One region of the Marinobacter sp. 3-2 genome, then DNA from elsewhere that is predicted to be linked to it. Evidence: predicted binding sites of a transcription regulator. Region 1 holds the regulator's gene; each other region holds the start of a gene.
The links. Region 1 encodes FliA, which starts transcription of late flagellar genes. Its sites were predicted from a motif close to CTAAAGTTTNNNNNNNNNNNGCCGNTAA; they were not measured.

Region 1 (5,891 bases):
GGTGTCAGCTCCTCATGATTGCGGACCTGCTCAAACATGGCATTGACGTAGTCGAGTGCTTCTAGAACCACGTCCATCAGTTCGGAATCCACCTTGCGCTTGTGATTACGCAAGATGTCGAAAACGTTTTCCGCGGAATGGCAGCAGTTCACCAGCGCTTCAAGCTGAAGGAAGCCGGCTCCGCCTTTCACGGTATGGAAACCACGGAAGATGGCGTTGAGCAGATCACTGTCGTCAGGATGTCGCTCAAGATCTACCAACTGCTCTGACAGCTTTTCGAGGATCTCGCCGGCTTCTACCAGGAAGTCCTGCAAAATCTCTTCATCAGCATCAAACGCCATGCGTTACCCTCATTATTCAGAAACCGAGACTGGACAACAGGTCGTCTACGTCGTCCTGCCCCGAAACTACATCTTCACGCTCATCGGCCTTGATCTGGGGCCCGACGCCCTTCTCTGCAGACTCTTCTTTTTCTTCAATCTGGTGCACCGTGCCCGTGAGCTGGTCCACATGACTGGCCATCACCACCAGGCTGAGCATCTGCTCCTCAACCTCTTTCACAAGGGCGGTGACCTTCTGGATGACCTGACCTGTCAGATCCTGATAATCCTGAGCCAGCAGGATTTCCGACAGGTTGCTGTACATGGTGTCGGCATCGGTTGCCATGCTGACAAAAAAGCGATCAATCCGGCCGTACAGCTCGCGAAACTCAGCCGGCTGCATTTCCCGGCGGCGCAGGCGCTGCCACTCATCACGCAACGCGGCGGCCTCGTCTCTGAGGGCATTGGCCACCGGCATGGTTTCCTCAACCAGGTCCATGGTCCGGTTGGCTGCTTCACCGGTCATCTGCACAACGTATTCGAGACGATCAGAGGCATCAGTCATCTTTGACAATGCTTCCTGCTGCTCGGCGTTACGGGGATCAATCTGGAAGTTCCGGATTGCTTCGTGCAGGCTCCGCGTCAGCCGCCCTACCTCACGGTACAGACTCTGATCCCTGACCTCGCTGAGTTCATTGATCAGGGTCATGGCTTTGGCATAATCACCCGCATCAACACTCTCGGCCAGTTCCGCTGCCTGCCGCTGGAGCTTTTCCGTCACCTCCGGTTCAAGGCCCCGATGGTTCTTTTTGCTATCGCTCATGAGAGCCATCCGACCTCTGGTTACTGGATTCTTTCAAAGATTTTCTCAATCTTTTCCTTGAGCACGGCAGCGGTGAACGGCTTGACCACATAACCGTTTACGCCTGCCTGGGCAGCGGCAACGATCTGGTCGCGCTTGGCCTCAGCAGTTACCATCAATACCGGCAGGGTTTTCAGATTCTCGTCCGCCCGAACGGCCTTGAGCAGGTCGAAGCCTGACATGCCCGGCATGTTCCAGTCGGTCACCAGAAAATCGTATTTGCCGCTTTTGAGCATTGGCAGTGCCGTGTTGCCGTCGTCAGCTTCATCGGTGTTGGTGAAGCCAAGATCACGCAGCAGGTTCTTGATGATCCGTCGCATTGTGGAGAAATCGTCCACAATGAGGATTTTCATGTTTTTGTCCAATGGGACCTCCAGTTAGTAACACCCGGAATTCGTTTGACCTTTGCGTTCAAAGTCTAGCAGGCCGCTGTTTTAACCGCTTATTGTCGGACCTTTGCTTCGGTTGTAAAGCATCGGTTACCAAAAACTACAGACTACCTCGTTGGCGACACAGACTGAACGCGGTCAGTTGTCCGATTCCTGACGCCAATCCGAGAGCCGTCCCCGAAGGCGCAGGGCTGCCTGGCTGTGAATCTGGCTTACCCTGCTCTCACTGACGCCGAGCACCGCGCCAATCTCCTTGAGGTTCAGTTCTTCCTGGTAGTAAAGGCTCAACACCAGCTTTTCCCGCTCCGGCAGGTCTTCAATCGCCTCAGCGAGGCTCCGCCGGAAGGCATCGGAGGACAACCCCTCAAGGGGATTATCCTGCGTCTCTGTCTGTTCTATCGGCAGCTCTCCGGATTCATTGAGCTCGTCGAGGCTAAAAAGTCGACCGCTGTTGGAATCGGAAAGGTAGGAGTGGTATTCGGGTAGCCCCATACCCAGCTCTTCGGCCACTTCCTGGTCGTGGGCTTCGCGGCCAAGTCTATCTTCAACGGCCTTGATGGCCTGGGAAATGCGACGGGCGTTGCGATGAACAGAACGTGGCACCCAGTCACCCTTGCGGATTTCGTCCACCATGGCGCCGCGAATACGGATACCGGCGTAAGTCTCGAAGGTAGCACCTTTGGTAGAACTGTAACGCTGGGCGGCCTCGAGCAGACCGATCATGCCGGCCTGCATCAGGTCTTCAAGCTGGACGGACGCCGGCAGGCGAGCCATCAGGTGAAGGGCAATTTTCTTGACCAGCGGCGCGTGCTGCTCAATGAGCTGAGCCGGCTTCTGCGCACTTGACTGGTTATAGATTCCGAGGTTTTTCGCCAATGTCATGTATCCGGTTTTTTGTTTGACTGGATCCGATTCAGACTTCGACGAGCCGCTCCACAAAAAATTCCAGATGCCCGCGGGGAGAGGACGGCAACGGCCAGCTATCTACCTTGTCCGCCAGCGCCTTGATGGCCAGTGAAGCTTTCGCCCTGGGATAGGCGTCCAGCACCGCACGCTGCCGCTGAACTGCTTTCTTCACGGCCTCATCGTAGGGGACTATTCCTACGTATTGTAGTGCCACATCGAGGAAGCGCTCGGTGACCCGGGTCAGTTTTTCAAACAGATGCCGGCCTTCCTGCTCATTCCGGACCTGATTGGCAAGAATACGGAAGCGGTTGGTTCCATAATCACGGTTCATCAGCTTGATCAGGGCATAGGCATCGGTGATCGAGGTCGGCTCGTCGCAGACAACCAGCAGCAGCTCCTGCGACGCTCTCAGAAAACTGACCACTGACTCGGAAATACCGGCGGCGGTATCAACGATCAGGACATCGATCTGATCACCCAGTTCGCTGAACGCATTAATCAGCCCGGCATGTTCCATGGGGCTGAGCTGGGTCATTCGTTGGGTACCGGAAGAGGCGGGGACAATCTTGATGCCACCGGGACCATTCACCAGAACGTCCTTCAGATCACAATCGCCCGCCAGAACATCCTGGAGGTTGCGATTGGCAGTGATGCCCAGCAAGACGTCGATATTGGCGAGCCCCAGATCGGCGTCGAGCAGCACCACTCTCCGGCCTTTCTGCGCCAGGGCAATTCCGAGGTTCACCGACACGTTACTCTTGCCGACACCACCCTTTCCGCCGGAAACTGCAATCACCTGTACCGGATGTGCTCTGCTCATACTGTTTTTGGTCTCTCGCCACGTTTCGCCGGCTTTGTCTCCGACGCCTGCTGTCAATCTGTCCGGTCTCAGGCGTGTTCTTTCAGGCCCTCTGCGACCGCTTGCTGTTGCTGGAGTGTTTTCAGCCGATCCACGGCCAACCGCACCAGCGGAACGGCTTCTGCGTGGTGCAGGTCTTCAGGAATCTTCTGGCCGTCTGTGTAATAGGCTACCGGCAGACCGGTTTCCATCACAAACCCGAGAGACTCGCCCAGCGTCAGGGCCTCGTCGATTTTGGTCATCACACAGCCCGCAAGATTTGCCATCTTATAGCAATGCCACACGGATTTCATGATGCGAGGCTGACTGGTTGCCGAGACCACCAGATGGGTTTTGATATTGTGATGGCTGCGAGCCAGTTCGGCCAGCTGTTCCTGATAGCCTTTGTCCGCACTGGTCAGTCCGGCGGTATCAATCAGCACCAGATGACGGTCTGACAGCTCGTCCAGAATATCGTCCAGACTGTGGCTCTCATCCACGACCCGAACCGGCACATTCAGGATCCGACCGAACACGAATAACTGCTCGTGCGCCGCCACCCGATAGCGATCCGTGGTAACCAGGGCCACGGAATCGGAACCATGCTTGAGCACGTAGCGAGCGGCGAGTTTTCCGATGGTGGTGGTTTTCCCGGACCCTGTCGGCCCCACCAACGCGTAGGCGCCGCCCTCATCCAGCCACTCCATGCGGGAGGTCCGGACCCCGGTACACAGCATTTTCAGGGACTGCTTCCAACCGTCTTCCAGACGCCCCGCCTTGTGACGACGGGAAATTGACCCCGCCAGATCACTGCCGAGGCCGAACTCCTGCAAGCGCTCGGCAAGCCTCTGCTGCACGGCGGTGGTCGCAGAAACCTCCGGCTCCGTTTGCGGCCGACGGCCCTGCATCATGTCTCTGAGCGAGCTGATCTCGGCCCGCATCTGCGCCAGCTCATCGGAATAGGCTTCCCTCGGCGCCTGTGGCAGAGGTTCAATATCACCAAAACCACCGCTCACCTCTTCCTGAATGGCAGCGAACGAACCGGCGTAGCTCGCGCCCTGCGATGCCCGCTTTTCCCGTACTTCACGGATGCGGTCCCGGGACCGGCTCAGCTCGTCCTCAAGACGCCTGTGCTGGTCGGCCTGCATCTCGGCCAAGCGGGACCCGTTGGTGGCTTCTTCTGCCTGGTTGCCCAGTCGCTGGCGCGCCATATTCTCGTCATAGTCCAGCGCCGTCACAATTTCGACACCGCCGTCGACCCGACGATTGGAAAGGATCACGGCGTCCGGCCCCATCTGTTCACTGACCTGCTTGAGCGCCTCGGCCATGGTCTGAGCAAAAAACCGTTTTACTTTCATGATGCCTCTTCCTCCACCGGCAACGCCGTGCCGGCGCTGTCCGCTCTGTCATCCGCGCCGTTACTGGCCAACGGACGCCACGATCGTAATCTGTTTGTTATCCGGAATTTCCTGGTACGAGAGCACATGGAGCCGCTCTACCCCGTAGCTGGCGAACTTCGCCAGCACCGGCCTCAGGGGCCCGGACACCAGCAGAATGGCTGGCTTGCCGAGCATCTCCTGACGCTGGACGCTCTCCTGAAGCGAGCGCTGGAGTTTTTCAACCATATTCGGCTCCAGGACCAGGCCAATATCTTCCTGTCCGCCGGATTGTTGACTCTGCTGAACAGACTTTAGCAATAACTGTTCCAGATCCGGATCCAGGGTGATCACCGGTATCTCTGATTCGTTGCCGCAGATACTCTGGACAATCATCCGGCGCAGGGACTGCCGCGCAACGGTGGTCAACAGCTTCGGATCCTGACTCTTCGGATGCACGTTCACGATGGCCTCGGCAATGGACCGCATGTCTCGGATCGGCACTTCTTCCTTCAGGAGGTTCTGCAGCACTTTCAGCAGCAGACTGATGGATACGGTGGTGGGTACCAGTTCCTCGGCCAGCTTCGGAGAAATCTTTTCAAGCTGATCCAGCCATTTCTGGACTTCCTCATGGCCCAGCAGCTCGTGGGCGTGTTTCTGCAGTACCTGGTTAAGGTGGGTCGCGACCACCGTACTGGCATCGACCACGGTATAGCCGAGCGTCTGGGCCTGGTCTTTCTTGTCTGGCTCAATCCAGCTGGCGTCCAGACCGAACGCCGGATCCTTGCCTTCAATGCCTTCTATCTTTCCGAATACCTGACCGGGGTCGATGGCCAGTTCGCGGTCCGGATGGATTTCCGCTTCGGCAATGGTCACGCCCATCAAGGTGATGCGGTAGACATTGGGCATCAGATCGAGGTTGTCTCGAATGTGGACCGAGGGCATCAGGAAGCCGAGATCCTGGGACAGCTTTTTACGAACGCCCTTGATACGACTGAGCAACTGGCCACCCTGTGACTTGTCCACCAGCGGGATCAACCGGTAACCCACTTCCAGACCGACAATATCGACAGTGGACACATCGTCCCAACCCAGCTCCTTGGTCTCTCCGGGGGCCGGTAGTTGACGCCCCTGATCGCCGCCAGCATCACCGCCTGGAGGCAGATCACGACCCGCCGGCCGTGGAGCCGCCCCGCCCGC
Region 2 (5,891 bases), on a different contig from region 1:
ACCGGTGAAATGGACAAGGTGGATGGCCCCTACTATTTCTTCAAAATGATCCAGAAAATCCGCCACGCGCTGCCCCAGTGGGTTCCGACCATTGGTGTCGAGGGTGGGCGTCTGAACATTGTGCCGGTGGATTTCGTGGTTAACGCCATGGATCACATTGCCCACCTCGAAGGTGAAGACGGCAAATGCTTCCACCTGGTGGATACCGACCCGTACAAGGTTGGTGAAATTCTCAACATCTTCAGCGAGGCGGGTCACGCACCCAGAATGGGGATGCGGATCGATTCGCGAATGTTCGGCTTTATTCCTCCGTTCATTCGTCAGAGCCTGAAGAACTTGCCGCCGGTGAAGCGTCTGACGTCGGCAATCCTTGATGACATGGGCATTCCGCCATCCGTGATGTCGTTCATTAATTACCCGACCCGTTTTGACGCTCGCGAAACCGAGCGCGTTCTGAAAGGCACAGGCATTGAAGTGCCCCGTCTGCCGGACTACGCGCCGGTGATCTGGGATTACTGGGAGCGCAATCTGGATCCGGACCTGTTCAAGGACCGCACGCTCAAGGGCACGGTTGAAGGTCGTGTCTGCGTGGTGACCGGTGCTACGTCCGGTATTGGTCTTGCAACTGCCCAGAAACTGGCAGACGCCGGCGCGATCCTCGTGATCGGTGCCCGCAAACTCGAGCGCCTGAAGGAAGTGGCCGCAGAGCTGGAGTCCCGGGGCGCAAGCGTGCACGCCTATCCCTGCGATTTTTCCGATATGGATGCCTGCGACGAGTTCGTGAAGACCGTGTTGGATAACCATGGCCAGGTCGACGTGCTGGTCAACAACGCCGGGCGCTCGATTCGCCGTTCACTGGATCTGTCGTTCGACCGCTTCCACGATTTCGAGCGCACCATGCAGCTGAACTACTTTGGTTCCGTTCGTCTGATCATGGGCTTTGCGCCCAAGATGCTTGAGAATCGCCGCGGTCACGTGGTCAACATCTCGTCCATCGGTGTGTTGACCAACGCTCCCAGGTTCTCGGCTTACGTGGCTTCCAAATCCGCGCTGGATGCCTTCAGCCGCTGCGCCGCTTCGGAATGGTCGGATCGCAATGTCACGTTCACCACCATTAACATGCCGCTGGTGAAAACGCCGATGATTGCGCCAACCAAGATCTACGATTCTGTCCCCACGCTAACGCCGGACGAGGCGGCAACCATGGTTGCCGATGCCATTGTCTATCGGCCGAAGCGAATCGCTACCCGCCTGGGTATCTTTGCCCAGGTGCTTCACGCCCTGGCGCCCAAGATGGCCGAGATCGTCATGAACACCGGTTACCGGATGTTCCCGGATTCACCGGCCGCCGCCGGTAGCCGTTCCGGGGAGAAGCCAAAAGTGTCCAGCGAGCAGGTGGCTTTCGCCGCCATCATGCGGGGCATCTACTGGTAACGTGGTAGCCCATGACTCCAGTGGGAGGGGGAGTTACTCCCCCTCCCATATTAATGGGTTAAACGAGATTCGCCTCTTTTATCAATTGTTCTGGGCTAAAGAAAACGTGCCGATAGCCGATGGTTAACATAAGAACAATATAAAAGAAGGGCTATTGATGACTCTCAAGAAACGTCTTTTGCTGACTTTGCTGCTGGTTGGCCTGCTTCCCGTCATTGCCATCTCGTTTTTTAACGCCGAAATTGCCCGACAGAGCCTGACGGAACAGGCGTTGCAACAACTCTCTATTGCGGCTACCAATAAGCAGCATAGTGTTGAAGATTATCTCAGCACTATTGCCCGGCAGCTGAAAGCCATGGCCAATAATCGCGGGACCCGAACGGCGGCCCAGGGGTTTGGTTTGGCATTCCAGAATTATGAAAAACTGGTACAAGAGGAGCAGTCGACCTTACGAGAAAACGTCGAGGCTTATTATCAGCAGAATTTTTTGCCACCCTTGAAGCAAAATGGTGGTGCTAGCGGACGTTCAGCCTCGGACTTCGTTGCATCCCTCAGCAAAAACAGCCTGGCTCTGCAGATGGGTTACATCGTGGACAACCCGAATCCTGTGGGGCAGAAAGACGAATTGGTATCGGCTGACGTCCATATCGCGCAGTTTTATAACACGCTTCACAAACAGTGGCACACCTCGTTCAAGGAGTTTCAGGAGGCGTTTGGCTACTACGATATTTATCTGATTGATGCCGATACAGGCCATGTTATCTATTCCGTAGCCAAAGAGGTGGATTTTGCTACCTCCCTGAAAGACGGTCCCTACGCGGATTCTGGCCTGGCGGCAGCCTATCGTCAGGCGATGTCTGACGGACAGGATACTGCTCCGACTTTTGTTGATTTTACTCGGTATGTACCGTCCTACGGTGCGCCCGCCGGATTTGTGGCAACCCCCATATATTCCGAAAAAGATGAGCGGCTGGCCGTGCTGGCCTTCCAGTTTCCCATCGACAGCCTGAACAACATCATGATGGAACGAGATGGCATGGGCGAAACCGGGGATGCCTATCTGGTGGGGCCGGATAACCTGATGCGGTCAGACTCCTACCTGGATCCGGAAAACCGCAGTGTTGTCGCTTCCTTTGCCGACCCAGAGAATGGACGCATTAGTTCGACATCGGTGGATGAGGCCCTGGCCGGAAATTCCGGTGAAGGCGTGGTTGCGTCCTACCGTGGCGAGCCAGTGTTTTCCGCCCACAGGCCAGTTACCGTAGGCGGGCTGAACTGGGCGCTGGTGGCGGAGATTAGCGAAGACGAGGCCTTGGCGCCGGTGCGTGAAATGTGGACGCTGGCGGCGATAGCCATTGCTATTGTGCTCTTGGCCGTGGCGGCCGTCGCGGTCTGGACCGCAGTGCGGATCATGAAACCCCTCGGCAAAGACCCGTCCGAATTGCAGGCACTGGCGGAACAGGTAGCTGCAGGTAACCTGGTCATTGATTCGTCCGACAGTGACAAGGCTACGGGCGTATACGGCTCCATGCTCAAGATGGTGTCAGACCTGAAAGAAGTGATCTTCAAGGTTGAAGAAGCGTCCCAGCGCCAGGCCAGTGCATCTGAACAGTTGTCCGGTACCACCTCGCAGACTCTGGACAGTGTGAATCAGCAGGCAGAGCAGACTGAGCAGGTGGCGTCGGCCATTGAAGAAATGTCCTCTGCCATCAGCGAGGTGTCCCAGAATACCTCGGAATCGGCAGCCGCCGCCCGGCGCACTGATGAGGCGGTCAGCCGCAGCGCCACCGAGGTGGAATCCTCCGCTGAGGACACCCGTGCTATGGCCAGGGAACTGGAGGAAGCAGAAGCCGGCATAGAGGACTTGCGAAAGAATATGGAATCCATCACCAGGGTTCTGGATTCGATAAAGTCCATCGCCGACCAGACTAACTTGCTGGCTTTGAATGCCGCTATTGAAGCGGCCCGGGCCGGTGAACAGGGCAGGGGCTTCGCGGTGGTCGCGGATGAGGTGCGCAGCCTGGCCCAGAACAGCCAGAAGGCGACCGAGGAGATCAGTAGTTCCATCGAAACTCTGGTTAATTCTTCGGAGCGTGCTTCAAAGGTGGTTACCCGCTGCAGCACCCAGGCCAGAGGTATTTCTGAGCGGGCAGGAACCGTAGTGTTGCAGCTTCGCGAGGCAGTGGAAGAGGTTGCCCGGATGTCCGGTATGGCGGAGCAGATTGCTACGGCTTCCGAAGAGCAATCAGCCACGGCCGAAGAAGTAACGCGCAACGTATCCACAATTGCTGAAAAGTCCTTGGAGACCAAACAGGCCATGGTCCAGATCTCCGAAGCCAGTGGTGACTTGGCGGAGTTGTCCCATCAGCTCAAGGATTCTCTGTCCCGCTTTAAAGTCAGCTGAGTGCGAGGCGTGCCTTCCACAATTATGCCTGGCACACATAAAAAAACCCGCTTCAGCGGGTTTTTTTATGGCGGTTACTCGGTCTCTTCGGGGATCACCGGAGGCGGAAAGCCGCCCAGTTCTTTCCAGCGATTCACAATGCCACAGAACAGGTCTGCGGTTTTTTCCGCGTCATAGGCGGCGGAATGGGCTTCCTTGTTGCTGAACGGAATGCCCGCTAGTTTGCAGGCCTGGGCCAGAACCGTGTGGCCATAGGCCAGGCCGGCCAGCGTGGCGGTATCGAAGGTTGAGAAAGGATGGAACGGGTTACGACGGATGTCGGCCCGCAGCGCGGCTGCAAAGATGAAGTTATGGTCAAAGGTGGCATTGTGGCCCACCAGGACGGCTCGCTTGCAATCGTGGTTCTTCACCGCCTTGCGAATGGGGCTGAAGATCTCGCTGAGTCCTTCCCGCTCGGGTACCGCTTCTCGCTCCGGATTCCACGGATCAATACCCGTGAAATCAAGCGCGGACTGCTCCAGATTCGCGCCTTCGAAAGGATCGATCTGCTGAACGTGGGTTTCAGCGCGCCGCACCCAGCCATCGTCGTCCATGGTCAGTATCACTGCCGCCACTTCCAGCAGGGCGTCCCGCTCGGGATTGAAGCCAGCGGTTTCCACGTCGACTACAACAGGCAGAAACCCGCGAAAGCGGCGGGACATGGGATGCGGTGGTTTGTTTTCGTCAGTCACTCAAGCTCCGGTCTTGGCCGTGTGTGAGAAGGAATAAGTCAGGTTTACGCCAGTTTCCAGTGAACGGTTTCACCAGCCTTGAGGGGCACGATGGTTCCGTCAGCCAGCGGCAGCTCTGCCGGCATGGTCCAGGGGTCACGAATCAGGGTGATGGTATCGGTATTCCGCGGTAGGCCATAGAAATCCGGCCCGTTGAAACTGGCGAATGCTTCAAGTTTATCCAGGATGCCAAGCTCTTCGAAAATGTCCGCATACAGGCCGATTGCGCCGTAAGCCGAGTAACAGCCAGCGCAACCGCAGGCTGCCTCTTTGCGATCCTTCGAATGAGGGGCAGAATCCGTGCCCAGGAAAAAGCGTTTGTCGCCGCTGGCAACCGCGTCCCTGAGCGCCTGTTGATGGCGGTTACGCTTCAGGATTGGCAGGCAATAGAGATGCGGTCGAATGCCGCCTACCAGCATGTGGTTGCGGTTGTACATCAGGTGCTGGGGCGTCAGAGTCGCACCGAGGTTGTCACCGGCGTGCTGCCGGACAAATTCTGCGGAATCGGCCGTGGTGATATGTTCCAGTACAACCTTGAGGTTCGGGAAAGCCTCGAGAGTGGGTGCCAGGACACGCTCCAGAAATACCTTTTCCCGGTCGAAAATGTCGATATCGGCATCGGTTACCTCTCCGTGTACCAGCAGCAGCATGCCACAATCGGCCATGGCCTCCAGAACCGGATAGATATTACGGATATCCTTCACCCCCGAGTCGGAATTGGTCGTTGCTCCGGCCGGGTAAAGCTTGGCAGCCACAACGCCGGCAGCCCTGGCATCCCGGATGGTCTGCGCCGTCATGCTCTCGGTCAGATACAGCGTCATCAACGGCTCGAACTCGGTGCCATTGGCAGCCGCCAGAATGCGTTCCCGGTAGGCTGTGGCATCGGCTGCGGTGGTAACTGGCGGTACCAGGTTGGGCATGATGATGGCGCGACCGAAGCAGGCGGCCGTAGCCGGTACCACGTCGTTGAGAATGTCGCCGTCCCGTACGTGAAGGTGCCAGTCGTCGGGGCGTGTGAGCGTGAGCTTGTCTGTCATGGCGTTTGTCCGAAATACCTTTGGCGGGGCGAGCTTGTGCCCGGTTCTCTGGGAGCCGAAAAAATTTGGCGAATTATACCAGAAGGCGCGGGTGATTGTTTTCCGGTTGGTGGCTAAAGAACTTCCGGCTCAGGCCGTTAAACAGTCTGACTCTGCTAACTCCGGACACTGATGGCTAGCTCTATGGGATTTCGCCCCGGACAACTCCTGAATACTCTGCTGATTGCCACGTTGCCCGTGGTGCTT
Region 3 (5,891 bases), on a different contig from region 1:
AAGGTCCGCTGGTCAGACCTTGAACGCTTCCACCAGACGCTGAAGCGACGCTGTCAGTTGCGACATTTCTCTGGAAGAACCCAGGGTTTCTTCAGCATTGGCGGCTGTTTTATGGCCCAGCTCGCCAATCTGCTCAACGTTCGAGTTCACGTTTTTCGCGACGGCAGACTGCTCTTCGGCGGCCTGGGCGATCTGGTGACTCATATCCACGATCACGGAGATGCCCTTGGCGATTCTATCCAGGGCCTCTGTCACCTCTCCGGACTTCTGCACCGTTGCCTCGGTCACGTCCCGGCTGTTGGTCATGGCCGACACCGCGTCCTTGACGCCGCTCTGGAGCCGGGAAATCATGCCTTCGATTTCTTCCGTCGATTTATGCGTGCGCTGTGACAGCGAGCGAACCTCATCGGCAACCACCGCGAAACCACGCCCCTGCTCCCCGGCTCGGGCCGCCTCGATCGCGGCGTTCAGGGCGAGCAGGTTGGTCTGCTCGGCGATGGCCTTGATCTCGACCAGCACCTGACTGATGTTGTCACTGTCCTTGCTGACCCGGTTGATCACTTCCACCGCGCCTGAGATTTCACCTGCCAGCTTGTTGATGGTTTCAACCGTGTCGGCCACCACGCCCCGGCCGGTTTCTGTGTCCTGTTCGGCATTGCTCGCGCTGTCCGCAACCCGGTGCGCGCTTTCGGTGACTTCATGAACCGCCTCAACCATCTGGTTCATGGCTTCATTGATCTGGCCGCTTTCTTCCATCTGACGCGCAACCGCTTCGCTGTTGGCCGCAGCGGTGTCATTGACCCGGGTGGCCTGCTGGTCTACGTCCGCCGTCGTCCGGCTGACAGAGCGGATCAGCTCGGCAATCCGGTCGGTCATGTTATTGAATTCCGTCGTCAACTCGCCCAGCTCATCGCGGTTGCGCAAACTGATGTGCGTGGTCATGTCGCCGGCGGCAACGTTCCGCGCGGCTTCGCTGAAGCGGTTGATGGCAGTACGTACGGACATGAAGAAGCCGATGTAGAGATAGACAACCACAAGCAGCACGGCGATCAGGGCAACCACGATCAGGCGACGCTGGTTGATCTCACTCTCGAGCCGTGCGCGAAGGTTCGAGTCGACCACGCTGAAGGCAGCCGTCTTGACGTCGTCGTAGTGGGCCAACTGCCCGGACATCAGATCGTCGTATTCGGTCCAGGGCATTTCCAGACGCATGGGCGTTATCACGTTCAGATCCAGATGATCCCGAACCACCATCAAACTCTCGTCAACCCGTTGAATGGCGTTGCCTGCCTGATTGGCAAGGGCCGGCGATGCTTCAGAAGCAAGAGCCAAGGCCGGTGAAAGCAAGGAGGTGCGATTAGTCAACTGGTCATAGATTTCGTTCAGGGTTTCGCTCAGGGCATAACCTACCTGCCCCTCGACCAATGCGAAGATTCCGTAGGATTTTGCCCGACCGATCACGGTGCGTGCAGCCGGGAGAGAGTCCTGGACCAGGCCCAGAATCAACTGGTTTTCTCTTGAGGCCCCCTGCCCCAAACCAGAGATTTCAATGGTGGCCGAAAGCAGCGCCTGTGCCTTCTGAACGAATTCCTGATAATACTTGAACTGAGGATCGAAGCTGCCCTGATAATTGTCATCGGCCCGCAATGCTTCCCACTCCTGGCGAAGGCCTTCAACCTGATCGGCCCAGGAGCCAGTCGTATCGAACGAGCGCTCTTCTGCGGTCAGAGCCGCCAAAAGGCTATCAATCTCAGCGGCCGCTTCTTCGGAAACTGCGGTAATGGCACTCTCATCCTTGATGATCGCCGGTGAGCGATAGTCTCGATAATCCATCGCCGCATCCACCAGCCGATCCACTTGCTGGAGTTGCTCCAGCCCCTCGACACCCCGGGTCATGGTCTGAACCGAGCGGTTCAGCTCGGAAATGGCAAGCCAGGACAGCCCGCCAATTGGTAAAAGGAACAGAATGCTGATGAGACTGAACTTGTAGACCATCGGCAGCCGGTTCATCAGGGCAATGGCAGGATTAATGAGTTGCTTCACAGGGACCCTCGTGCTGGCAAATAACCACTGAACGTTAATTCTTTTCTTCTATTGTCGCCTAAAGTCTTAAAAACTTAAGCTTTATTTGTTGTTAAACTGTAATGTTTTATAAAATCCGGGCTAAACGACGCCGGAAATAACCAGCAGGGCGAGTATGCATATCCATACCAGCATGCTTCTGTTCAGCAGATCCCTTACCGCTCGCAGACTCCTTCCCCCAAACGCTGTCCACTCATCCGGGTGAATCCGGGAAAACCTCGCTGGATCCAGTGCATACCCGGTTAACGACCCGTTGGCCGAAATCATGAGTACCTCGCCCGCTTTTTTGGAGATTCCGGTCAGAGTCTGGCGAGTTTCACGCAGCCAGCCGGCCAGATCTCCGGCAATTCCGAACGTTAACGACAAAAGCCTGGCAGGGATCCAGCCGGCAAGGTCGGACATTTTTGCAAACCTGGGCCTGGCCGGCGCCTGCGGCCATTGCTCGGCGAGCGCTACCAGCCCACGCGCCAGGACCGCGAGACCGATACCGCCAACCACATACCAGAAAGCCACCAGAAAAAAGCGCTGGAACACCGAAACCATCAGTGCCTTGGACAGGGAGAGGTGCATGGCCTCGGGAGACACTGCGGCTCCCCGTTCATCGGCCGGAAGAAGGTCTTTCACATGATGCCAGGCCGACTGCATGTCTCCCCGATGCCACGCCTCCGCATAGGCCCGCAGTACCTGTCGCCAGCCCGGCGTTCCCATAAGGACGACCAGCACCAGGAACTCCAGCGGGTAAGCCGCCATTCTCCAGCCAGAAGACACCAGCAGGTATTCCGCAAGCCCCAGTATCAGGGCCGGCAACAGGACCAGTGCCAGCCCGGTTGCTATCCCCGATTCATGGCCGGCCCTGACCCGGCTGCCGTAGCGGAACCAACGGCGCCAGACCTCATCGCCAGACAGCATGTCCAGGGAATCCAGACGCCTGCGCACCATGTAGGCCAGAAGAAACACAACAAATACCATTCAGACGTTCCTCCCCGATCCTCGGACTATTTCCAGGGCTGACCGGAAATACCGCCAGTCAAAAGCCGGGCCGGGATCGCTCTTCCTGCCGGGCGCAATGTCGCAGTGCCCGGTAATCCGATTGGCCGTGATATCCGGCCAGGCCGTCATAATCAGGTCCGCCACTTTCGCCAGCATGCGATATTGCTCGGTGGTGTAAGGGGTGTCGTCGGTCCCTTCCAGCTCAATCCCGATGGAAAAATCATTGCATTCCTCCTGCCCTTCAAAACACGATCGGCCGGCATGCCAGGCCCGATCAAGCAGGCTGACAAACTGCACCAGCGCGCCATCGCGGCGAATCAGCAGGTGCGCAGACACCTGGACGCCCTCGATAGTCTTGAAGTAGGGGTGCGCAGAATGGTCGAGTTGGTTGCAGAAGAAGTCTTCTATTTCGCGGCCACCAAACTGGCCCGGAGGCAGGCTGATATTGTGGACGACCAGAAGAGAAATGCCCGCTCCATCCGGACGAGGCCCGAAATTCGGCGAAGGGGTCCAGCGGGCGAAGGAAATCCGCCCGGTTTCGCGAAGCGAATTTCCATCGGTACCGGAGGCGGAAGGGCGTTCGGAAAAAACGTCTGAATCGGGCAAAGTAATTCCAAAAGTTTCAGAGCATTACAGCCTCTGATTGAATCACAAAGTTGCCACGGTTGCTACGAATCAGTCCTTGCGGCTGCTGCGCAGGTTGTCGATGATCGACTCCAGTGCCCGGTCGAAGATCAGACCATCATCCAGCATGCTGATTTTCCCGGATTCCATGTCGGCGGCCAGCTCCTGACGCAGATACTCTGCCACCTTCGCGCCACTGCGATTCACAAAGATATATTTGCCAGTAGCCTTGATAAAGGCCGCAAGCTTACAGCGCACCCGGGTTTCGTCGCGGGTAAGTTCAATCCAGGAACCCACACGCAGGCTTTCGGCCTTTGACAGCCACTCTGGAGATACTGAAGCAGTCTGCGTTTCAGCGTCCGCCTGGGAGGCAGCCTCGCTGACCACAGAAACAGGCACTTCAGGCTCGGCCGGCGCGGGCGTTGCTTTGACAGCGTCTTCGGCCGCCGGCTCAGGGGGCTCGACGGGCTGCTCAGCAGCGGGTTCCGGAACGAGCAGATCCTCTGGTTCCGAAGGTGATTCCGGCCTGGACGGAGCCGTCACCAATCGCTGGAAAACGTCCACATGGGCAAGTTCAAGGTCGCGAATGGCCGCATCGGTGGCAAACGGGTCCCAGGAAATATCCTGCAGTGCCTTGCGAAGGTCGTCCACAATGGCCGGTATTGCCCTCAGCAGATCTGACCTGGTGGTATCAGTGACCGGGCGCGGATCCACACTCCAGACCAACTGCTCGGTCACGTTCCGGGCGTGCTGCCACCGGTCGCTTTCCTCGCCCTCCCGGAGGACAACCCATTGCAGGTACCGGGTCCAGGCTTCGCTCAGGAGGCCGGCAACCGGTTCGGGTACGTCCCGCTGCTCTGTCAGCTCCTTAACCAGGCCTTCCGCCGCCTGGGACGCCCGCTCCTGTCGAGCCCGCCCTTCTTCAGCATCCCGAAGACGTTGCTCGACGAGCTCACGACGTCGGCGATCGAGATCCATGAAGTGGCTGAAATCTTTCAACAACTCCTCAAACAGAGAGACGTTGGTAGTGAACTCTGTCAGAACCCGATCTACCACCGATTCGATTTTGTCCCGAAGCGGGTCTCTTTGCCCGGCCTTCTTCTCGGTCCAGCCAATGGCCGAAAGTGCCAGCTCGTTAAGCAGTTTTCGAACCGGGTGACCGCCCCGGTTGAAAAAGTTCTTGTCACTAAGCGCAACTTTCAGCACCGGAATCTGCAGGCGCCCGATCAATGCTTTCATCACCGGATGCAGTTGGCGATCTTCCAGAATAAAGTCGAACAGCATGGAAACCAGATTGATCACGTCACTGTCGACCTGCCCAACGCTCAGGCTGTTGCCGTCGCCGGAACGCAGGATGGGTTGAAGCTGCTCGTTCAGAGGTACAACGGTACCTTCACCCCATTGCCTGCTACTCGACTGCGCTTCAGTCAAACGGGCCATGAGCCTGTCGGTATCAATGTAGCTTTCGCCGACCGGGGATCCACCAGTGACAGCATTGGACTCACCGCGATGCAACAGCGCGCTGAGCTCCGAGAAAGTGGCCTGTGATTGAGACATACCCTGACTCTCGCTGGCAGAATCCGCCTGACCGCTGGCACTGGTCGGCACTGAACTCTCTACTGACCCACGTTGACCGGAGCGGGAGGGCACCTTGCCGGTGGGCGGTCGTTTCATGTCAGGCATTACGCCTTCACTGATCAAGGTGCGATTGGCTTCTTTGTAGAAATCACCGAGGGTATCGGCAAGCAGGCGATCAAACAGCTTCAGAACCACCAGCTTGGCCCGGATATCAATATCGAGGTCGGCACAGGCCTCGGCAACACCGCCACAGATGATTTCCGGGCTCAGCGGCATTTGTGCGTCTTTCAGCTCGATGCCCGGCACCAGATGCCCGACCCGGACGGTAAGCAGACGGATCTGTTCGGTATAACGGTTCCGGAGTTTATTTATGAGATTGTCGACTGCCACCTGCTGCTCAAGCTGGGAATGGTCAACGAGGCTGAGAGAGTCCTCGTCAACTTCATCCAGGGACCTGGCACTTTGCTGGGGCTGGAACCTGCCGATTTCATTGAAAGCCTGGCTGACATACTGGAGGATCGAGACCACCATGGCCTTGCGACGAAGCCTGAGTTCCCGCATGGCATCAAAGTAGGCGGTCTGGTCGAGGTTGGAGCCGGCTCTGTCGGCGAGTTCAA
Region 4 (5,891 bases), on a different contig from region 1:
TGCGCTTCAAAAAACGGACCAAAGACCTGCCCAGCGGAACACTCGTCGATTTCCTGGCAGATGATCCCACCGGCCGAAAGGACCTTCAGGCCCTCTGTGATATCACCGGCCACCGGATTGAATGGACCAGAGAGGAAGACGCTGGCGTCACCCGTTACCGTATTTCCCTGGCATAAAACTGCAACTGAACGTTCAATCTTTCCCTGCGCTTCACCACGCCCTCTTGGAAAATCAGACGCCAACAGCCTATCTTTAATTAGGCTCTCTAATAATTGGCATTCCGATGAGTTCAGACCCACTCTTTTCCACGCCAGGCGAGGAAAACGCCCTTTACCTGGAGCTTACCGATGGCATCCCCGGGGCAATCTTTCAGTATATTCTCCATCCTGACGGCACCGACCAGTTGAGTTACATCAGCCGGGGGTGTGTTGATCTGTGGGAGATTGAAGCGGCAGAACTGAAACGGGATCCAGGCCCACTATGGGAAATGATTCTGCCTGAGGATGTCGAGGGACTGGCCCGGTCGATTCGTGGCTCTGCGGAAACCATGACCTTCTGGAGACACGAGTGGCGGATCAAGCCAGCATCCGGCGTTGTGAAATGGCTGAGTGGTACCGGCACTCCCAAACAGCGTGAAAATGGAGACATATGCTGGAATAGCGTGATCATCGATGTAACACGCGAACGTCAGACCCAGGAAGCATTGGACAGTTTCTTCGATCAGCGCATGACGATGAACGCGATGGTCGACTTCGAAGGCAAGTTCGTGCGGGTCAATGGACTTTGGGAAACAAAGCTGGGCTATCGTCGCGACGAACTGGAAGGAGAGGTTTTCATCGAGTTTGTCCATCCGGAGGACCGTGAGAAAACCCTGAGCGAAGCCGGCAGAGTGATAGAAAACAGCGAAGGGTCATCGGAGTTTGAAAACCGGTATCGGCACAAAGACGGCTCCTACCGCTGGCTGTCCTGGTCATCAGTGACATCCCCCGAGGCGGGGTTGATCTATGCAGTTGCTATTGATGTGACAGAGGCGCGCATCGCTGATGACAAGCTGCGTCAAGCGGCGACGGTGTTCCAGAGCACGGTTGAAGGCGTGATGATCAGCGATCTGGATAACAGGATCATTGAGGTTAATGACGCCTTTTCCCAGATTACGGGCTATACGGAAGAGGAGGCAATCGGCAAAACGCCAGACCTTCTCGATTCGGGAAAACACGATCCAAGCTTCTTCAATGCCATTTGGCAAAGTGTTCGGGAAAACGGGCACTGGCGTGGTGAAATCTGGAGCCGCAGGAAAGACGGAAGTGTCTTCCCGGAACTAGTGACCATCAGTACTATTCTCAACAAAGACGAGCCGGTCGGCTATGTGACGGTATTTTCGGACATTTCTACACTGAAAGCCCATCAGGAAAAGCTGGATTATCTGGCTCACCACGATCCCCTGACGGGCCTGCCAAACCGCCTCCTTTTCAATTCCCGATTGCAACAGAGCATCCGTCTGTCGGAACGAACCGGTCGTTCTATAGCGGTCTTGTTCATCGATATTGATCGATTCAAGAACATCAACGACAGCATGGGCCATCCCACGGGGGACGAACTGCTGAAGCACGTAGCTGCTCGCCTGAGGGAGCAGCTACGTGCTTCCGACACGGCGGCACGCCTTGGAGGTGATGAGTTCGTCGTTCTTCTGGAAGACATTGAAGGCGCGGAACATGCCGGACAGGTCGCCGACACTCTGATGAAAGCGTTTAAAGAGACGTTCGCCATGGACGGTGTCGAGATCGGGGTAACCGTGAGCATGGGAATCAGCCTCTTCCCACAGGACTCCAATGATGCGGCAGAACTGTTGGCTGACGCCGATGCAGCGATGTATCAGGCCAAAGAGAACGGCAGAAACACCTATGCATTCTATTCGAGCGAATCGACCGCCCGGGCACTGGAGTACGTGTTCTTCGAGAATGCGCTCAGGAGGGCTGTTTCTGACAATCAACTCTTCCTTGAGTATCAGCCCCAGTTTGATCTGGAGCCTGGAAAACTCACCGGTATGGAAGCACTGATACGCTGGCAGCATCCAGACAAGGGACTGATTACACCGGATCGCTTCATACCGATCGCCGAGCAAAATGGCACCATAAGAAACATTGGACAGTGGGTGCTCCAAACCGCCTGCCACCAGGGTAAAGCCTGGCTGGATGCCGGCCTGGACATAGGACGCATCTCTATCAATGTCGCTGCATCGCAGTTTCACGATGAGAACTTTCTTGCCGAGGTATTAGCGATTGTGGACGAATCCGGATTGCCTCCAGAGCATCTGGAACTGGAGTTAACCGAGAGCTCGTTCATGCACCAACCCGAAAGGGCCATACCGAAGCTTCACGCACTCAGAGAGAGAAACATCACCATCGCCATTGACGACTTCGGTACCGGCTTTTCCTCCCTGAGCTACCTGAAAAGACTGCCCATCGACAAATTGAAAATAGACCGGTCTTTCGTGATGGATTTGCCGGATGACGAAGAAGACAAAGCCATTGTGCGTGCGATTATTGGTTTGGGAAAAACCCTCAAACTGAAAACGATTGCCGAGGGTGTTGAAACCGAGGCTCAGGTGGCGTTTTTCAAGCAGGCAAAATGTGATGCCCAGGGCTTTTACTTCAGTCGCCCCCTTGGTACGGACGCGATGGACGCGTTTCTTCGTTCGCCGCAGACAACCACGTTGTAAACAAACAGGATCGAGACCTGCGTCAGATCCATAGCAAGCAAACCACCGTAACCCTACCCTCATCTCTATTTAATACAGACGAAAAGGCCAAACAATGAGCGACGACAGTCGACCGGTAATGCTGACTGCCCGGCAAATAAGATTCCTGCAGGACCTGATCCTCGAAAAGCAGTACCAGCTTGCCGCCCAGCAGTCAGAGAATCAGCAGAGCACTGATTACAGTCAACTCAGCGAGCAAATGAGCCACACAACAGATCTGTTGATGCAGCTGACCGACGCATTGCCGGAAGATTGCGCAATTCCCCTCCAGGAAACTCCGGAAATCCCGGCGAGCACCTGCCCCTAGTGACCACCTAGTGGATGCTTGCGGGCTTCCAGGTTACCCAGCGACATTTTCACGTCTCGCTCCGACAGTTCTGGAAGATCGTCAAAATTCGAAATCTGCGGGAATTTCGAATCGATCACAGTCGCCAGCGTATCGTCGATACACAGGGTGTCTGCCACGGCCTGATGACAACCGGGCATCAGGATTGCCCTGACCTCGCCGATCTCTCTTGTCCCCGTCTCAACGTCGCCAGAGCGACTGGCGCTTATCACGGTGAGGGGCGCGCCCCAATCCACGGCGCTGCCATCAACAGGTTTCGCTTCAATACGCTCACAGGCTGTCAGGGTTGCTTCAAGCAACGTGCGGAAATTCGCGGATTCAGCCAGCCGTTCGGCCTTTTCACGGGCACTGCGTTCTTCGTCAGGCACCAATAATATGTAGGGCGTATTATCAACGAAGACACCCCAGTAGTCGGCTGCACTGGCTTCGGGTTTCGGGTAATAAACCCCGGCGGTCAGGGTCGAGTGCTTTTTCCTTCGAGCCAGGAAAGCGCCCTTTTTTTCACAATCCAATTCTTTGCCTCGGTCTTTTCCGGTTTTCACTTCTTGCACGCGTCGTCCAGGAATGCCCATTGAACGATGAGCTCGAGCTCCATCGATGGATCATTTCGTGGACGCCGAAATATGGTGATTGCAAGAAGGTTTTACAAACCCGCAGCCAGGCCTGTGCCTCCGGAGCGACATTTCTGCTCTCTTGGCAGCACATACGCGTCGTAATTTCTGGAATCATTCACGAATGACGAAATAATGATTAACGAAGCACCGATCCTGGCCGATATAAAAAAAGATCGCAGTGGTTTGCGTGCTCCAATACTCCGTCCGGCTTATAGATTCTGGGGAATCAGAATGTCTATCAGAAAACTGTTCATCGTCTCGATTGCCGTTGTTCTGCTGGTCATCGCATTGCTCGCAAGCATTGTGATCGCTTTGAACACGCAGAAAACGATCACGGCAGACGTCGCTGAAAGGCAGAGTGATCTTGTCGAGGAGATCACCGGAATGCTCTCCATCACCGACGAGCTCATGTCAAAACGGGTGAAGAATTCTCTGAATCTGCTGATTGAGCGTGGTCAGCAAATGGGAACCGCCAGGGTTCAGGGAACGGAACCCGTCGCAGGCAAATCGGCGCCAGCACTGTTTCTGGGCGACACCATGATCAACAACAATTTTGATCTGGTGGACGGGATTACCCAGGTCATGGACGGCACAGCCACACTCTTCGTTCGCGACGGGCAGGACTTCGTGAGGGTTTCCACGAACGTCAAGAAAGATGATGGATCCCGTGCCATCGGTACCAAGCTGAATATGGCGGGCGCCGCCGGGCAGGCCATCAGCCGGGGCGAAGCTTACTTCGGGCAGGTCGATATCCTCGGCAACCCCTACCTCACCGCGTACAGCCCGATCCGTAACGCCTCAAACCAGATTATCGGCATCTGGTATGTGGGCTATTCAGCGGACCTTGAAGAACTTGAAGCGGCCATCACCTCATCCAGCCTCTTGGACAGGGGGTTTCTCGCCCTGGTGGACGACAAGGGTCGACTCCGCATGCACTCCAACTCAATTGAGCCCGATCCACTGCAAAACCTGCTGGAAACCGAGCCGGACGGTTGGAACCTTGAACGCACTGCGTTTGATCCCTGGGGGTACCAGATTGTAACCGGCTATTCAGAAGACGAAGTGGCAGCCATGGTTCGCAATCAGACTATCAAGACGATCATTGCAATTCTGATCGGCGGACTGGTGCTGATCGGCTGCCTGAGTGCCCTCGCACAATTGGTTGTAGCCCGGCCTCTTCAAAGAATGATCAACGCCATCAACGACATTGCCAGTGGAGAGGGCGACCTCACTGTGCGGTTCAATGCAACGGGCAAGAGCGAACTGGATGTCATGGCCCAGGGCTTCGACCGCTTGCTTGATCGGTTACAAACCACGATTTCAGACACCAAAGGCTCGTCGGAAAGCCTGCTTGAGGCCTCGTCGAGTCTCAGGGGCATTGCATCGGACTCCGCAACCGTCGTCTCGCAACAAACCGAGGAGACAGAGCAGGTTGCAACCGCCATGAATGAAATGACAGCAACCGCTCAAACCGTTGCCGAAAGCGCATCCAGGGCCGAAAACATTGCAAAAGAGGCGGATGGCCTGGCCGAAAGTGGCCAGTCGCTCATTGCAAAAACCACCGCAAAAATACAGAGCCAGCTCGAAAACAACCAGAGCTCCGTGCAAACCAGCGCTTCACTGCGAGCAGCATCGGATAACATCGGTAATATTCTTTCCGTCATCGAAAACATTTCAGAACAGACCAACCTTCTGGCCCTGAACGCAGCGATTGAGGCAGCCCGAGCCGGGGAGCACGGCAGAGGTTTTGCTGTGGTCTCCGACGAAGTCAGGAACCTGGCCCGTCGAACCCAGGAATCAATCAAGGAGATCCAGGACCAGATCAATCACCTACAGGAAGGCGTTGCCGGTGTAACAAACGTTATTGAGGTTGGCAGCCAGCTGGCTACTGAAACCAACGACATGATCCGCGAAACCGGTAACGCGATCGACGCACTGCGCGAGAGCGTTCGAACCATTCGGGATACCAACATTGAAATGGCCAGCGCCGCCGAGCAGCAAAGCCAGGTTTCTGAGGACATCAACCAGCGCCTTGAGCACATTCGGCAAATGGCTGGCAGCAGCCAGGAGAACGCCGCATCAACCAATGAAGCGGCAGAAACATTGAAACAACTCGCTGAAAAACTGAAGTCTCAATTGGACTCTTACAGGACCTGACCCAGTTTCCATACCC

Region 2: the regulator FliA is predicted to act here: its motif matches at 1,530-1,557, upstream of EDB94_RS17980 (methyl-accepting chemotaxis protein).
Region 3: the regulator FliA is predicted to act here: its motif matches at 2,095-2,122, upstream of EDB94_RS17510 (methyl-accepting chemotaxis protein).
Region 4: the regulator FliA is predicted to act here: its motif matches at 3,855-3,882, upstream of EDB94_RS07800 (methyl-accepting chemotaxis protein).

What each region holds. Positions count from the first base shown of each region.
Region 1 covers NZ_RJUQ01000011.1:340,672-346,562, forward strand. Annotated here, with positions in the region: gene EDB94_RS03355 (chemotaxis protein CheA) at 1-341, opposite strand, end outside; gene EDB94_RS03360 (protein phosphatase CheZ) at 358-1,143, opposite strand; gene cheY (chemotaxis response regulator CheY) at 1,164-1,547, opposite strand; gene EDB94_RS03370 (RNA polymerase sigma factor FliA) at 1,710-2,453, opposite strand; gene EDB94_RS03375 (MinD/ParA family protein) at 2,485-3,297, opposite strand; gene flhF (flagellar biosynthesis protein FlhF) at 3,366-4,673, opposite strand; gene flhA (flagellar biosynthesis protein FlhA) at 4,734-5,891, opposite strand, start outside.
Region 2 covers NZ_RJUQ01000018.1:31,997-37,887, reverse strand. Annotated here, with positions in the region: gene EDB94_RS17985 (SDR family oxidoreductase) at 1-1,434, shown strand, start outside; gene EDB94_RS17980 (methyl-accepting chemotaxis protein) at 1,592-3,838, shown strand; gene rnt (ribonuclease T) at 3,913-4,569, opposite strand; gene pyrC (dihydroorotase) at 4,614-5,645, opposite strand; gene EDB94_RS17965 (OmpA family protein) at 5,829-5,891, shown strand, end outside.
Region 3 covers NZ_RJUQ01000017.1:149,800-155,690, forward strand. Annotated here, with positions in the region: gene EDB94_RS17510 (methyl-accepting chemotaxis protein) at 13-2,043, opposite strand; gene EDB94_RS17515 (hypothetical protein) at 2,164-3,051, opposite strand; gene ampD (1,6-anhydro-N-acetylmuramyl-L-alanine amidase AmpD) at 3,052-3,678, opposite strand; gene EDB94_RS17525 (DUF1631 domain-containing protein) at 3,748-5,891, opposite strand, start outside.
Region 4 covers NZ_RJUQ01000013.1:78,524-84,414, forward strand. Annotated here, with positions in the region: gene EDB94_RS07780 (sulfurtransferase TusA family protein) at 1-176, shown strand, start outside; gene EDB94_RS07785 (EAL domain-containing protein) at 284-2,719, shown strand; gene EDB94_RS07790 (hypothetical protein) at 2,814-3,065, shown strand; gene EDB94_RS07795 (hypothetical protein) at 3,062-3,616, opposite strand; gene EDB94_RS07800 (methyl-accepting chemotaxis protein) at 3,950-5,875, shown strand.